3 regions of the Streptomyces sp. NPDC088707 genome follow, and region 3 is predicted to be linked to each of the others. Evidence: riboswitches for the same ligand, from Rfam matches in the RefSeq annotation. Region 3 holds a riboswitch; each other region holds the start of a gene.

Region 1 (4,325 bases), 180 kb from region 3:
CTCGACAGCACGCTCCTGATGCTGTCCGGCAAGATCGGCGACCGGGTGCGCGTCGTCAAGGACTACGACCGCTCCCTCCCCGAGGTGCCCGCCTACCCGGCGGAGCTGAACCAGGTGTGGACCAACCTCATCGACAACGCGGTGTCCGCGATCGGGAGCGACGGCGGCGACGGCACCCTGACGGTCCGTACGGCCCGGGAGGGCGACCGGCTGCTCGTGGAGTTCCGCGACACGGGCCCCGGCGTCCCCGAGGAGATCCGCAGCCGCATCTTCGACCCCTTCTTCACGACAAAGCCGGTCGGCGAGGGCACAGGGCTCGGCCTCGACATCTCCTGGCGGATCGTGGTGAGCAAGCACCACGGAAGCCTTCAGGTCGAGTCCGTACCGGGCGACACCCGGTTCCAGGTACTGCTGCCGCTGACCGCCCCCGCGGCGGAGTCCGAGCCGGATCCCGGGGCGGAGACCGGATCCGACTCCCCCGCCCGCACCGGCGTCACCACCGACACACCCGACACACCCGAGGAGCAGGCATGACCGAGATCGAGGGAATCGACCCGAGCGTTCCGCCCAGCGGGCCGGGCTGCGGGGACTGCGACTCGGTGGGCGGCTGGTGGTTCCATCTGCGGCGCTGCGCCCAGTGCGGCCACATCGGCTGCTGCGACTCCTCCCCCGCCCAGCACGCCACCGCGCACTGGAAGTCCACCGGGCATCCCCTCGTCCAGAGCTTCGAGCCGGGCGAGAGCTGGTTCTGGAACTACGCCACCGACGACCTGTACGACGCGGGACCCGCACTCGCCCCGCCGGACGGCCACCCCGCCGACCAGCCGGCCCCCGGACCGGCCGGCCGCGTCCCGCAGGACTGGCAGCGGCACCTCCACCGCTGAGGGCCGCCGGCCCCCGTCCGTCCGCGCGCCGGCCGACCCGGTGGTGGCCGAAGTGTGGCCTTCGCGTTCCGCGATGCGGTCAGGGGTGTGCGGTGGGCGTTCGTCCGCCTAAGGTGGCCGTGCAGCTGGTTCGCCCCGTCCGCCAGGCGGGATGCGTCGTAAGAGGGAACCCGGTGGGAATCCGGGACTGCCCCGCAGCGGTGAGCGGGAACGACCGCCGTCATACGCACTGGGACCGGACAACGGTCCTGGGAAGCGACGGCCAGTAGGTGCCCTCCGGTCGCATCCGGAGAGCGTGCCCGCGAGTCCGAAGACCTGCCCGTTGCCCGCGCGCGGACGATTCCGCGTGCGGAGATCCCGGTGACCTCGTGGGCGGGTCGGCGCGCATATCGAGCGGCACGTGCGGCACTTCCGCGTCGTGGTCCGCCGGTCTGTCCGTTCCTTCGCGTCCGCGTCCCGTCTCCGGGGCGCTCAGGACACATCTCGCGAAGGAGAGTTCCGTGACACCGAAGCCCGCGCCAGCACGAGCCACCGTGTACGGGTACCCCCGCCAGGGGGAGAACCGTGAACTGAAGAAGGCCGTCGAGGGGTACTGGAAGGGCCGTGTCGACGCCGGCACGCTCCGGGAGACCGCGGCCGAGCTGCGCAGGTCGAACTGGCGGGAGCTGACCGAGGCCGGCCTCCACGAGGTGCCGACCGGTGACTTCTCGTCCTACGACCACGTCCTGGACACCAGCGTGATGGTCGGCGCGATCCCCGACCGGCACCGTGCGGCCGTCGAGGCGGACGCGCTCGACGGGTACTTCGCGATGGCCCGCGGCACCGAGGACGTCGCGCCGCTGGAGATGACCAAGTGGTTCGACACCAACTACCACTACCTGGTGCCCGAGCTCGGGCCCGACACCGTCTTCACCGCCGACTCCGGCAAGCAGGTCGCCGAACTGAAGGAGGCCCTCGCGCTCGGCCATGCCGCCCGCCCGGTGCTCGTGGGCCCCGTCACCTACCTGCTGCTCGCCAAGCCCGCGCGGGGCGTGGCCCCGGACTTCGAGCCGCTGACCCTGCTGGACCGGCTGCTGCCGGTGTACGCGGAGGTGCTCGCCGATCTCCGCGCCGCCGGAGCCGAGTGGGTGCAGCTGGACGAGCCGGCGCTGGTCCAGGACCGGACCCCGGCCGAGCTCGACGCCGCCGCCCGTGCCTACCGAGCGCTGGGCGGCGCCACCGACCGTCCCCAGCTGCTCGTCGCCTCCTACTTCGGGCGGCTCGGGGACGCCCTGGGCGTGCTGGCCAAGGCACCGGTCGAAGGGCTCGCCCTCGACTTCACGGAATCGGGCGCCGCCAACCTGGAGGACCTCGCCGGCGTCGGCGGGCTGCCCGGCAAGCGCCTGGTGGCGGGCGTCGTCAATGGACGCAACGTCTGGATCGACGACTACCGCAAGTCCCTCGGAACCCTCGGTACGCTCCTCGGGCTCGCCGACCGGGTGGACGTCGCCGCCTCCTGCTCCCTCCTGCACGTGCCGCTCGACGCCGCCGCCGAGCGGGGCATCGATCCGCAGATCGCCCGCTGGCTCGCCTTCGCCCGGCAGAAGACCGCGGAGATCGCCGTCCTGGCGCGCGGGCTCGCCCTGGGTACGGACGCCATCGCGGCCGAACTCGCCGCGAACCGGGCCGACCTGGCGTCCCGTTCCGGGTCCGCCCTCACCCGGGACCCCGCCGTACGGGCCCGTGCCGCCGCCGTCACCGACGCCGACGGGCGGCGCTCGCAGTCGTACGCGGTGCGGAGCGTGGCCCAGCGGGCCCAGCTCGGCCTTCCGCTGCTGCCGACGACGACCATCGGCTCGTTCCCGCAGACGAGCGAGCTGCGCGTCGCACGGGCCGACCTGCGGGCCGGCCGGATCGACGCCGCAGGCTACGAGGAGCGGATCAAGGACGAGATCCGCGAGGTCCTCTCCTTCCAGGAGAAGACGGGGATCGACGTCCTGGTGCACGGCGAGCCCGAGCGCAACGACATGGTGCAGTACTTCGCCGAGCAGCTCACCGGCTACCTCGCCACCGAGCACGGCTGGGTCCAGTCGTACGGCACCCGCTACGTCCGGCCCCCGGTCCTGGCCGGGGACATCTCCCGCCCCGAACCGATGACCGTGCGCTGGACGACGTACGCCCAGGCGCAGACCTCGAAGCCGGTCAAGGGCATGCTGACCGGTCCGGTGACCATGCTCGCCTGGTCCTTCGTACGGGACGACCAGCCGCTCGGGGAGACCGCGCGGCAGGTGGCCCTCGCCCTGCGCGACGAGGTGACCGACCTGGAAGCGGCCGGGACCTCGGTGATCCAGGTCGACGAACCGGCGCTGCGCGAGACGCTGCCGCTGCGAGCCGCCGAGCACGCCGCCTACCTGGCCTGGGCGACCGGGTCCTTCCGCCTCGCCACCGGCGGCGTGCGGCCGGACACCCAGATCCACACCCACATGTGCTACGCCGAGTTCGGCGACATCGTCCGGGCCATCGACGACCTCGACGCCGACGTCGTCAGCCTGGAGGCGGCCCGCTCCCACATGCAGGTCGCCGACGAACTCGCCGCGCACGGCTACCCGCGCGAGGCCGGCCCCGGCGTCTGGGACATCCACTCCCCGCGCGTCCCCAGCGTCGGGGAAGCCGCCGCCCTGCTGCGCAAGGGACTTGAGGCCATCCCCGCCGAGCGTCTGTGGGTCAACCCCGACTGCGGTCTGAAGACCCGTGGCTGGCGCGAGACCCGCGCCTCCCTGGAGAACCTGGTCGCGGCCGCCCGTGAGGTGCGCGCCGAACTGGCCTCCGGGAGCTCCTGATCCCGTGGGCCCGGGCCGGACGCCGACGGCGCCCGGCCCGGGCCCGGGGCCGGGGCCGAGGTCCCCCCGGCGCGGCGAGTCGGGGAGGGTCGTGCGCCGGCAGGGTCGACTGCCATGACGAACGGTGCCCTGACGCCGGGCCCGAACAGCGCGCGGGGAGGCGATCTCACGCCTGGGCGCACGGCCCGGTCAAGCCCGGGAGCGACTGACGTCGCCGGTCACGGCGTACGCGCCTGGAGCGCTCTCCACGGTCCCCCGCGGAGGGTGCCGAGCGTCACCCCCGGCGGTCCACGCGTAGAGTACGGCCGGGCGCGGTGAGATCAGATGGAGTTCCCATGACCGCGATCAGCCTTGAGCACGCCACCGTCCCCGCCGACACGGGCGAGGTGACCCTCCTCATAGCCCGCCGGGTGGAGCCCGGCCACGAAGCGGCCTTCGAGCTGTGGGCCCGGGGCATCCTCGACAGCGCGGCCGCCTTCCCGGGTCATCTCGGCCACGGCCTGTTCCGCTCCTCCGGCGGCGACGCCCCGTGGTTCCTCGTCCACCGCTTCCGGGACGAGGCGGCGTGCCGGGCCTGGCAGGAGTCTCCCGAGCGGGCGGCCTGGTTCGCCGACTGCGAGGG
Region 2 (4,325 bases), on a different contig from region 3:
GGGTCCATGGAGGAGATCTGCGCGTACTCGTCGAGCAGCTGCTCCAGGCGCGCGATGTCGCCGTACGAGTCGGCGCGGGCCATCGGCGGCACCAGGTGGTCGACGAGCGTGGCGTGCACACGGCGCTTGGCCTGGGTGCCCTCGCCCGGGTCGTTGACCAGGAACGGGTAGATCAGCGGGATGTCGCCGAGGGCCGCGTCGGGGCCGCAGGCGGCAGACAGGCCGGCGTTCTTGCCGGGCAGCCACTCCAGGTTGCCGTGCTTGCCCAGGTGCACCATGGCGTCGGCACCGAAGCCGCCGTCCTCGGCGCGGGCGGCGATCCAGCGGTAGGCGGCCAGGTAGTGGTGGGACGGCGGGAGATCGGGGTCGTGGTAGATCGCGATCGGGTTCTCGCCGAAGCCACGCGGCGGCTGGATGAGGATCAGCAGGTTCCCTCGGCGGAGGGCCGCGAGGACGATGTCCCCCTCGGGGTTGCGCGACCGGTCCAGGAACATCTCGCCGGGCGCCGGGCCCCAGTGCTCCTCGACGTGGGTCCGCAGCTCCTCCGGGAGGGTCGCGTACCAGCGCTTGTAGTCGGCGGCCGGGATGCGGACCGGGTTCTTGGCGAGCTGCTCCTCCGTCAGCCAGTCCTGGTCGTGGCCGCCGGCCTCGATGAGGGCGTAGATCAGCTCGTCGCCGTCGCCGGAGACCAGGCCGGGCAGCTCCTCGACGGGCCCGAAGTCGTACCCCTCCGCGCGGAGGCGGCGCAGCAGCGAGACGGCGGAGGCGGGGGTGTCGAGGCCGACGGCGTTGCCGATGCGGGAGTGCTTCGTCGGGTACGCGGAGAGGACGAGCGCCAGCCTCTTCTCGGCGTTCGGGATGTGCCGGAGGCGGGCGTGCCGTACGGCGATCCCGGCGACGCGGGCGGCGCGCTCGGTGTCGGCGACGTACGCGGGCAGCCCGTCCTCGTCGATCTCCTTGAAGGAGAACGGCACGGTGATGAGCCGGCCGTCGAACTCGGGGACGGCGACCTGGCTCGCGGCGTCCAGCGGGGAGAGACCCTCGTCGTTCTCCTCCCAGGCGGCGCGCGAACCGGTCAGGCAGAGGGCCTGCAGGATCGGCACGTCGAGCGCGGCCAGCGCGCCCGCGTCCCAGGCCTCCTCGTCGCCGCCGGCCTGCGCCTCGGCGGGCTTGGTGCCGCCCGCCGCGAGGACGGTGGTGACGATCGCGTCGGCGGTGCGGAGCCGGTCGAGCAGCTCCGGCTCGGGGGCGCGCAGGGAGGCGACGTACAGGGGGAGGGCCTGGGCGCCGGCGTCCTCGACAGCCTCGCAGAGCGCGTCGACGAAGGCGGTGTTCCCGCTCATGTGGTGGGCGCGGTAGTAGAGCACGGCGACGGTCGGGCCGGTCGTCGTGCGGGCGGCGCGCTCCAGGGGGCCCCAGGTGGGGGCGGCCGCGGGGGACTCGAAGCCGTGCCCGGTGAGCAGGACGGTGTCGGAGAGGAAGCGGGCCAGCTGCTCCAGGTTCGCCGGGCCGCCGTGGGCCAGGTAGGCGTGCGCCTCGGTGGCGACGCCGACGGGGACGGTGGACGCCTCCATCAGCTGGGCGTCGGGGGCCTGTTCACCGCTGAGGACGACCACCGGCTTTCCGGCCGCGCGCACCGCGTCGAGGCCCTCCTCCCAGGAACGGAGGCCGCCGAGGAGCCGTACGACGACGAGCTCGGCCTCGGCCAGGAGGCCGTTCAGCTCGGCCAGGGGGAGACGGGCGGGGTTGGCGAAGCGGTACTCCACCGGGCCGCCGGCCGCGCGGGCGCTGAGCAGGTCGGTGTCGGAGTGCGACAGCAGCAGAAGCATGGCGAGCGCAGGCCTTCCTCGGGGTTGTCCGCGCCCCGGGTGGTCGTATGGACGGCGGGAGTTCCTGACTCACCGTCCCGGGGGCGTGCAGACGCACAGCCCGGGCCGGCTCACAGTGGCGGGACCGCGCCGGATTCTCACCGGGCTTCCTCCCCGGGGTCCTGGGACCCCATGCCGTCTGCATAGTAGATCGTGCGGTCGACGGGCCGGGTCGGGTGGCGGAGTCGGCCGGATCACACTGCGGATCACGCTGCGGTCCACCGTGCGGTTCACACCGCGGATCACCGTGCGGTTCACGCTGCCGTTCACCGTGCGGACGGAGCCCCCGTTCCGACCGCGGCCGGACCGGGCTCCGGCCTCCGCCGCCCACCGCGCCGGCCGGCCCACGGCCGAAGGGAGGGCCCCGTGGCGGCCGGATCGCGCCCGGTGGCCGCCCGGCGACCCGTCGGTATGCTCGCCGCCATGCCGCCCACCCCGCCCCCGACGCCCGACCCGGGCGAACCTCGCATACGGGACCGTGGCGACGCGTGCCCCGGGGCGCTGCGCCTGCACTCCGCCGACGACGGCCGTCTCGCCCGACTCCGCCTGCCCGGAGGCCGTTTGACGTCCCGTCAGGTCGAGACGCTGGCGGACGCAGCGGAGACCCTGGGCGACGGACGGCTCAGCATCACCTCGCGCGGCAACGCCGAGCTGCGCGGCCTCGCCGACGACTGCGGGGCCGAGCTGGCGGCACTCCTCGACGCGGCGGGCCTGCTGCCCTCCCCCACCCACGAACGCGTCCGCAACATCGTCGCCTCCCCGGCCTCGGGCCTCGACGGACTCGGCGCCGCCGACGTGCAGTTGTGGGTCCGCGAGCTGGACACCCTCCTGCGTTCCGCGCCCTGGGCGGCGGCCCTTTCCGGCCGGTTCCTCTTCGTCCTCGACGACGGACGCGGCGATGTCGCCGGGCTCGGCGGGGATGTGACCTTGGTCGCAGTGGGAGGCGGAGAGGCGGAGCTGCACGTCGGCGGGCGAGCCGTCCGGCTCGCGAGCTCCGACGCGCCCACCGCGGCCCTCGCGGTGGCGGGCGGGTTCCTGGCCGCCGCGCGGAAGGCCGGAACCGGGGCCTGGCGGGTCCGGGAACTCCCCGAGGCGTACCCGGTGGACCCGCTGGAATCGGGGGTGACGGCCCGGCCCGTGCCCGCGCCGGAACTCCCCCGGGGCCGTCCCCTCTCCCCCGGCGTCCTCGGGCCCGCCGCCCTCTCCGTGCTCGCCCCGCTCGGCCGGCTCACCGCCGCCCAGCTCCGGGCCCTGCTCCCCGCCGAGGAGGTCCGGCTCACACCCTGGCGCGGGGTCGTCGTGGCCGGGGTCGGCGCCGACCGGCTGCCCGCCCTCGACGCGGCCGGGCTCATCACCCGTCCCGACTCCCCCTGGGCCGGTGTCACCGCCTGCACCGGGCGGCCCGGCTGCGCGAAGTCCCTCGCCGACGTCCGCGCCGACGCCGTCCCCGGACACCCGGGACACCCGGGGCGCCCCGGCCACCCCGGCCCCGTCAGCAGCAGCACGACCGCCGCCCCCGTCCTCCCCGTGCACTTCTCCGGGTGCGAGCGTCGCTGCGGTCACCCGCACGGCGCCTGGACCGACGTCCTCGCCACCGCCGGCGGCGACTACCTGGTGGACGGCGTCCCCACCCCCCGTACCGCCCTGCCCGAAGCCGTGACCGCGGCCCGCACGACGAGATGAGCGAGAACAACAGGATGTTCGACTACGAGAAGGACGGGGCGGAGATCTACCGCCAGTCCTTTGCCACGATCCGCGCCGAGGCGGATCTGGCGGGCCTGCCCGCCGACGTCGCCCAGGTGGCGGTCCGGATGATCCACGCCTGCGGCATGACCGACCTCGTACGCGACATCGCCTGGTCGCCGCGGGTCGTCACGAACGCCCGCGCCGCCCTCAAGGCCGGAGCACCGATCCTCTGCGACGCGCAGATGGTCGCGAGCGGTGTCACCCGGCGCCGGCTGCCCGCCGACAACGAGGTGATCTGCACCCTCTCGGACCCGTCCGTGCCGGCCCTCGCCGCCGAACTCGGCACCACCCGCTCCGCCGCCGCCCTCGAACTGTGGCGGGACCGCCTCGAAGGCTCCGTCGTCGCCATCGGCAACGCACCGACCGCCCTCTTCCACCTCCTGCAGATGGTCGCGGAGGGGGCCGGAAGGCCCGCCGCCGTCCTCGGCATACCGGTCGGCTTCATCGGCGCCGCCGAGTCCAAGGACGCCCTGGCCGCGCAGGACCTGGGCCTCGACTACCTCGTCGTACGGGGCCGGCGCGGCGGCAGCGCCATGACGGCCGCCGCGATCAACGCGATCGCCCACGAAGCGGAGATTCAGAAGTGACCGGCAAGCTGTACGGCGTGGGGCTCGGCCCCGGCGACCCGAACCTGATGACGGTGGCCGCCGTGAAGGCCATCGCCGCCGCCGACGTGATCGCGTACCACTCGGCCCGCCACGGCCGGTCCAT
Region 3 (4,325 bases):
GACCGCCCGCCCCTCCGCGACGGCGAAGTCCACGCCGGACAGGACCGGGGGCCCGTCCTCGTAGGCGAAGCCGGCGTGCACCAGTTCCACGACAGGGGTCGGAGACGTCACGGAAGGAGCCTTTCCAGTACGAGGGTGAGGGCGACGAGTCCGGCGAGCAGCGCGCCCGTCGCCGCGAGGAACGGGCGGGACAGCGCACACGCGGGCACCAGGACCCGCAGCGTCCCGTCGTACCCGCGCCCGGCGAGCCCCGACTGCAGGCGCTGCGCCCGGTCGAAGGCCCGGACGAAGGTGGTCGCACCGAGGCCCGCGAGGGAACGCCAGGTCGCGGCCCGCGTGGTGTGCCCGAGCCGGGCCGCCTGCGCCTGCCGGATCTTGGACATCGCGTCGAGCAGCAGGAAGATGATCCGGTACATCACCAGCGCCACGTCCACCACCGGCGCCGGCACCCCGGCCCCTACCAGCCGGGGCAGGACGTCGGACACCGGCGTCGTGAACGCGAAGAGCAGCACCCCGAGCGAGGCTGAGGCGGTCCGCAGCAGCAACTCGCCCGCGTGCGTCGGACCGTCCGGCGCGAGGGCCACGAGCCCCCGGGCGCTGCCCACCTCGAAGAGCAGCGGAATCGCGCCCGTGACACAGAACCCGAGCGGGATCCGGAACGCGCGCCACAGCGCCCGGCCCGGCACACCGGCCGGACCGAGCAGCACCGTGAGCGTGGCCGCCGCGACGAGCACCGCGCCCGGCCACGGCGGCAGACCGACCGCGCACAGGGTGAGACCGAAGCCGAGAAGCGCCTTCTCGGCGGGATGGCGGCGGCGCCAGCGACTGCTGTGCGCCGCCGCGTCGATCGGCAGCATCGGCGGCTACGCGCCCGGCCCGCCGACGGACCCGCCACCGGAGCCGCCCGCGTGGTCCGCGGTCGCGCTCGCGGTCGGGACCGCAGTCGAGGCATCGGCATCGGCATCGGCGTCGGTATCGGCCGGCCCGGCCGTCTCCGCCCGCGCCGCCCCCTGTCGGCGGCCACGCCGCAGGCCGAAGTAGTACGCCAGGACACCGGCGCCGAGGGCCGCCTGCAGGGCGAACAGCGCCGACTCGATCTCACCGGAGGGCGGCTCGTAGAGCGGGCTGAACCACGGCTCGTAGTCGGGCTGGAGTTCCGAGATCGCCGTCTCGGCCTCCGCGTCGGCCCCCGCGAAGGGTTCCTCCTTGTGGTCCCCGAGCCCCAGCGCGAGCGGCAGGACCGCGAGCGCCGCGACGACGAGCAGCAGCAGGGCGTTGATCTTCGTGTTCCGGCTCATCGCGCGGTCGCCTCCTCGCGGCGCTCCGACGTGCGTCCGGCGAGGACACCGAGCCGGACCAGGTCGCCCTTGCTGGACTGGGTGAGCAGGCGCATCACGAGCACGGTCAGCAGGCCCTCGCTGACCGCGAGCGGAATCTGCGTGACGGCGAAGATCCCGCCGAACTTGGCGAGTGCGCCGGGGATGCCGCTGCCCGGGTCGGGGAAGGCGAGCGCCAGCTGGACGCTGGTCACGCAGTACGTGGACAGGTCGGCGACGAACGCGCCGAAGAAGACGGCGACCATCAGCGGCGCGCCGAACCGGCGCAGCAGAACGAAGGCCCCGTACCCGGCCCAGGGTCCGACGATCGCCATCGAGAAGACGTTCGCGCCGAGCGTGGTCAGGCCGCCGTGGGCGAGCAGCAGGGCCTGGAAGAGCAGGGTGATCGTCCCCAGGACCGCCATGATCGGCGGCCGGAACAGGATGGCGCCCAGACCTGTACCGGTCGGGTGCGAGCAGCTACCGGTCACCGAGGGCAACTTGAGTGCCGACAGGACGAACGTGAAGGCGCCGGCGGCGCCGAGCAACAGGGTGGACTCAGGATTCGACCGCACCTCGCGGGTCAGCGCGCGGACCCCGTGGACGACGAACGGCGCGGACGCGACGCCCCAGGCGGCCGCGTGCACAGGGGGCAGATACCCCTCGGCTATATGCATGGTTGGGAGACCCTCTCCAGCACCTCGTGGATGGACAACGCACCCTGGCCGGTCTCCTGGCTGACGGTCATTCCGCCCGACTCCGCCTTCCCACACCACGACGGTCTCCCGACGTGGTCCAGTGGCTTCCCCGAGGGCGTTTCCCGCGGGGGTGGAGCCGGACCTCCCGATCACAGTGGCGAGGGCCGCACCGGTACTGCACCGGTTTCCCGTACACCAAGGCCCTGCGACATTAGTGCGTTGACCAGGTACATCACAATGTGGGCGCTTGCCGGGTCCCGTGGGCGGGGCCGTGGATCCCCCGGATTCCCGCCGCCTGGCTGTTCCTGCCGTGGCGCACGAGGGCCGCGAGGGCACCGGGCGCCACGACGACCGCCGCCGTGAGCGCCGCGAGGAGCGTCCCGCGCCCTCACTCCTTGCGGTAGGCGTACGCCTCCGACGCGGCCGCCGCCACGGCGTCGAGGTCCCCGCCGGCGCTCGCCGTGACCAGGGCGGCGACCGTGCCCTCGACGAACGGCGCGTCGACGAGCCGGGCACCCTCGGGCAGTTCGTCGCCCTCGGCGAGGAGGGCCTTCACGGTGAGCACCGCGCTTCCCAGATCGACGAGGACCGCCACACCGGCGCCCCGGTCGACGGCCTTCGCCGCTTCCAAGATCAGCTCGGAACTCGTTCCGAGACCACCGTCGGGAGTCCCGCCGGCCGGACGGATCGGGGCGAGGTCACCGCCGCCCGCGAGCCCCCGGGCCAGCTCGGCCACGGCGGTCGCGACGGCGGCGCTGTGCGAGACGAGCACGATGCCGACGGCACCCGAACCGGCACCGGCACCGCCACCCGATCCGGCGCCGGAACCGGAACCGGCGGTGCCGGGTTCGACCGCATCCGGGCCGGTCCCGTTCCCCCTGCTCATGACGTCTCCTCGGCGTCCGCGGTCTCCGTACGGGCGATCTCGTCGAGCGCGGCGAACAGCAGCGCCGAGGACGTGGCCCCGGGATCCTGGTGCCCCACCGACCGCTCGCCCAGATAGCTGGCCCTGCCCTTGCGCGCCCGCAGGGGTACGGTCGCGAGCGCGCCCTCCTCGGCCGCCGCGCGAGCCGCGCCGAACGAGTCCCGCAGCCCCTCCACGGCCGGCACGAGCGCGTCGAGCATCGTCTTGTCGCCCACCTGCGCGCCGCCCAGCTGGGACACGGCGGCCACGCCGGAGCCGAGCGCCTCCGCCAACTGCTCGCGGGTGACACGCTCGTCGTCGCCGAGCGTCTTGCCGGTACGGCGGAGCAGCGTGCCGTACAGCGGCCCCGAAGCGCCGCCCACGGTGGAGATCAGATGCCGCCCGGCGGCGGTGAGCACCGCGCCGGGCGTTGCCGGCGGGTCCTTGGCCAGGGTCTCGGTCACGGCGGCGAAGCCGCGCCTGAGATTGGCGCCGTGGTCGGCGTCGCCGATGGCCGAGTCGAGTTCGGTGAGCCGGTCCGCCTCCCGGTCGACGGCCTCGGCCACGGCGGCCAGCCAGCGCACGAGGAAGTCGGCGTCGAAGGTCTGCGTCATGTCGGTCTCCTCTTCCCTCGCTCGTCTCACCGGCCCCAGCGCAGCGCGGGCGTCTCCACGGGCGCGTCCCAGAGGCGCAGGAGCTCCTCGTCAACCTCGCACAGGGTCACGGAACAGCCGGCCATGTCGAGCGAGGTCACGTAGTTCCCGACGAGGGTCCTGGCCACCGGCACACTCCGCTCGCCCAGGACGCGCTGCACCTCGGCGTTGAACCCGTACAGCTCGAGGAGCGGGGTGGCGCCCATCCCGTTCACCAGGGCGATGACGGGACCGGACGGGCGGAGGTCCTCCACGACGGCGTCGACGGCGAAGTCCGCGATCTCGCGGGAGGTCATCATCGGACGCCGCTCGCGTCCCGGTTCGCCGTGGATGCCGATGCCCAACTCCAGTTCCCCCTCGGGGAGGTCGAAGGTGGGGCTGCCCTTGGCGGGCGTCGTGCACGCGCTCAGGGCGACGCCGAAGGAACGGCAGCGCTCGTTGACCCGGCGGGCGATCGCCTCCACCCGCTCCAGGGGTGCGCCCTCCTCGGCGGCGGCGCCCGCGATCTTCTCGACGAAGAGCGTGCCGCCGGTCCCGCGCCGGCCGGCCGTGTAGAGGCTGTCCGTGACGGCGACGTCGTCGTCGACCAGGACCTTGGCGACCTGGATGCCCTCGTCCTCGGCGAGCTCCGCGGCCATCTCGAAGTTCAGCACGTCACCGGTGTAGTTCTTGACGACGAACAACACCCCGGCGCCACTGTCGACGGCGGCCGCGGCCCGCACCATCTGATCGGGGACCGGTGAGGTGAACACCT

Evidence for each region. A riboswitch is a leader RNA that binds a small molecule or an ion and turns the genes downstream of it on or off. The one in region 3 is predicted to bind cobalamin.
Region 1: another riboswitch for cobalamin. It lies ahead of metE (5-methyltetrahydropteroyltriglutamate--homocysteine S-methyltransferase); the one in region 3 lies ahead of ACIP84_RS09665 (energy-coupling factor ABC transporter permease).
Region 2: another riboswitch for cobalamin. It lies ahead of cobN (cobaltochelatase subunit CobN); the one in region 3 lies ahead of ACIP84_RS09665 (energy-coupling factor ABC transporter permease).

What each region holds. Positions count from the first base shown of each region.
Region 1 is NZ_JBIVLV010000002.1:337,005-341,329, reverse strand. Features, by position in the region: gene ACIP84_RS08970 (ATP-binding protein) at 1-534, shown strand, start outside; gene ACIP84_RS08965 (UBP-type zinc finger domain-containing protein) at 531-884, shown strand; cobalamin riboswitch at 994-1,222, shown strand; gene metE (5-methyltetrahydropteroyltriglutamate--homocysteine S-methyltransferase) at 1,385-3,703, shown strand; gene ACIP84_RS08955 (antibiotic biosynthesis monooxygenase) at 4,039-4,325, shown strand, end outside.
Region 2 is NZ_JBIVLV010000003.1:278,583-282,907, forward strand. Features, by position in the region: gene cobN (cobaltochelatase subunit CobN) at 1-1,829, opposite strand, end outside; cobalamin riboswitch at 1,865-2,023, opposite strand; gene ACIP84_RS12055 (cobalamin biosynthesis protein CobG) at 2,280-3,551, shown strand; gene ACIP84_RS12060 (precorrin-8X methylmutase) at 3,566-4,201, shown strand; gene cobJ (precorrin-3B C(17)-methyltransferase) at 4,198-4,325, shown strand, end outside.
Region 3 is NZ_JBIVLV010000002.1:514,988-519,312, forward strand. Features, by position in the region: gene ACIP84_RS09650 (energy-coupling factor ABC transporter ATP-binding protein) at 1-111, opposite strand, end outside; gene cbiQ (cobalt ECF transporter T component CbiQ) at 108-857, opposite strand; gene ACIP84_RS09660 (energy-coupling factor ABC transporter substrate-binding protein) at 864-1,298, opposite strand; gene ACIP84_RS09665 (energy-coupling factor ABC transporter permease) at 1,295-1,993, opposite strand; cobalamin riboswitch at 2,022-2,257, opposite strand; gene ACIP84_RS09670 (PTS-dependent dihydroxyacetone kinase phosphotransferase subunit DhaM) at 2,403-2,900, opposite strand; gene dhaL (dihydroxyacetone kinase subunit DhaL) at 2,897-3,532, opposite strand; gene dhaK (dihydroxyacetone kinase subunit DhaK) at 3,559-4,325, opposite strand, start outside.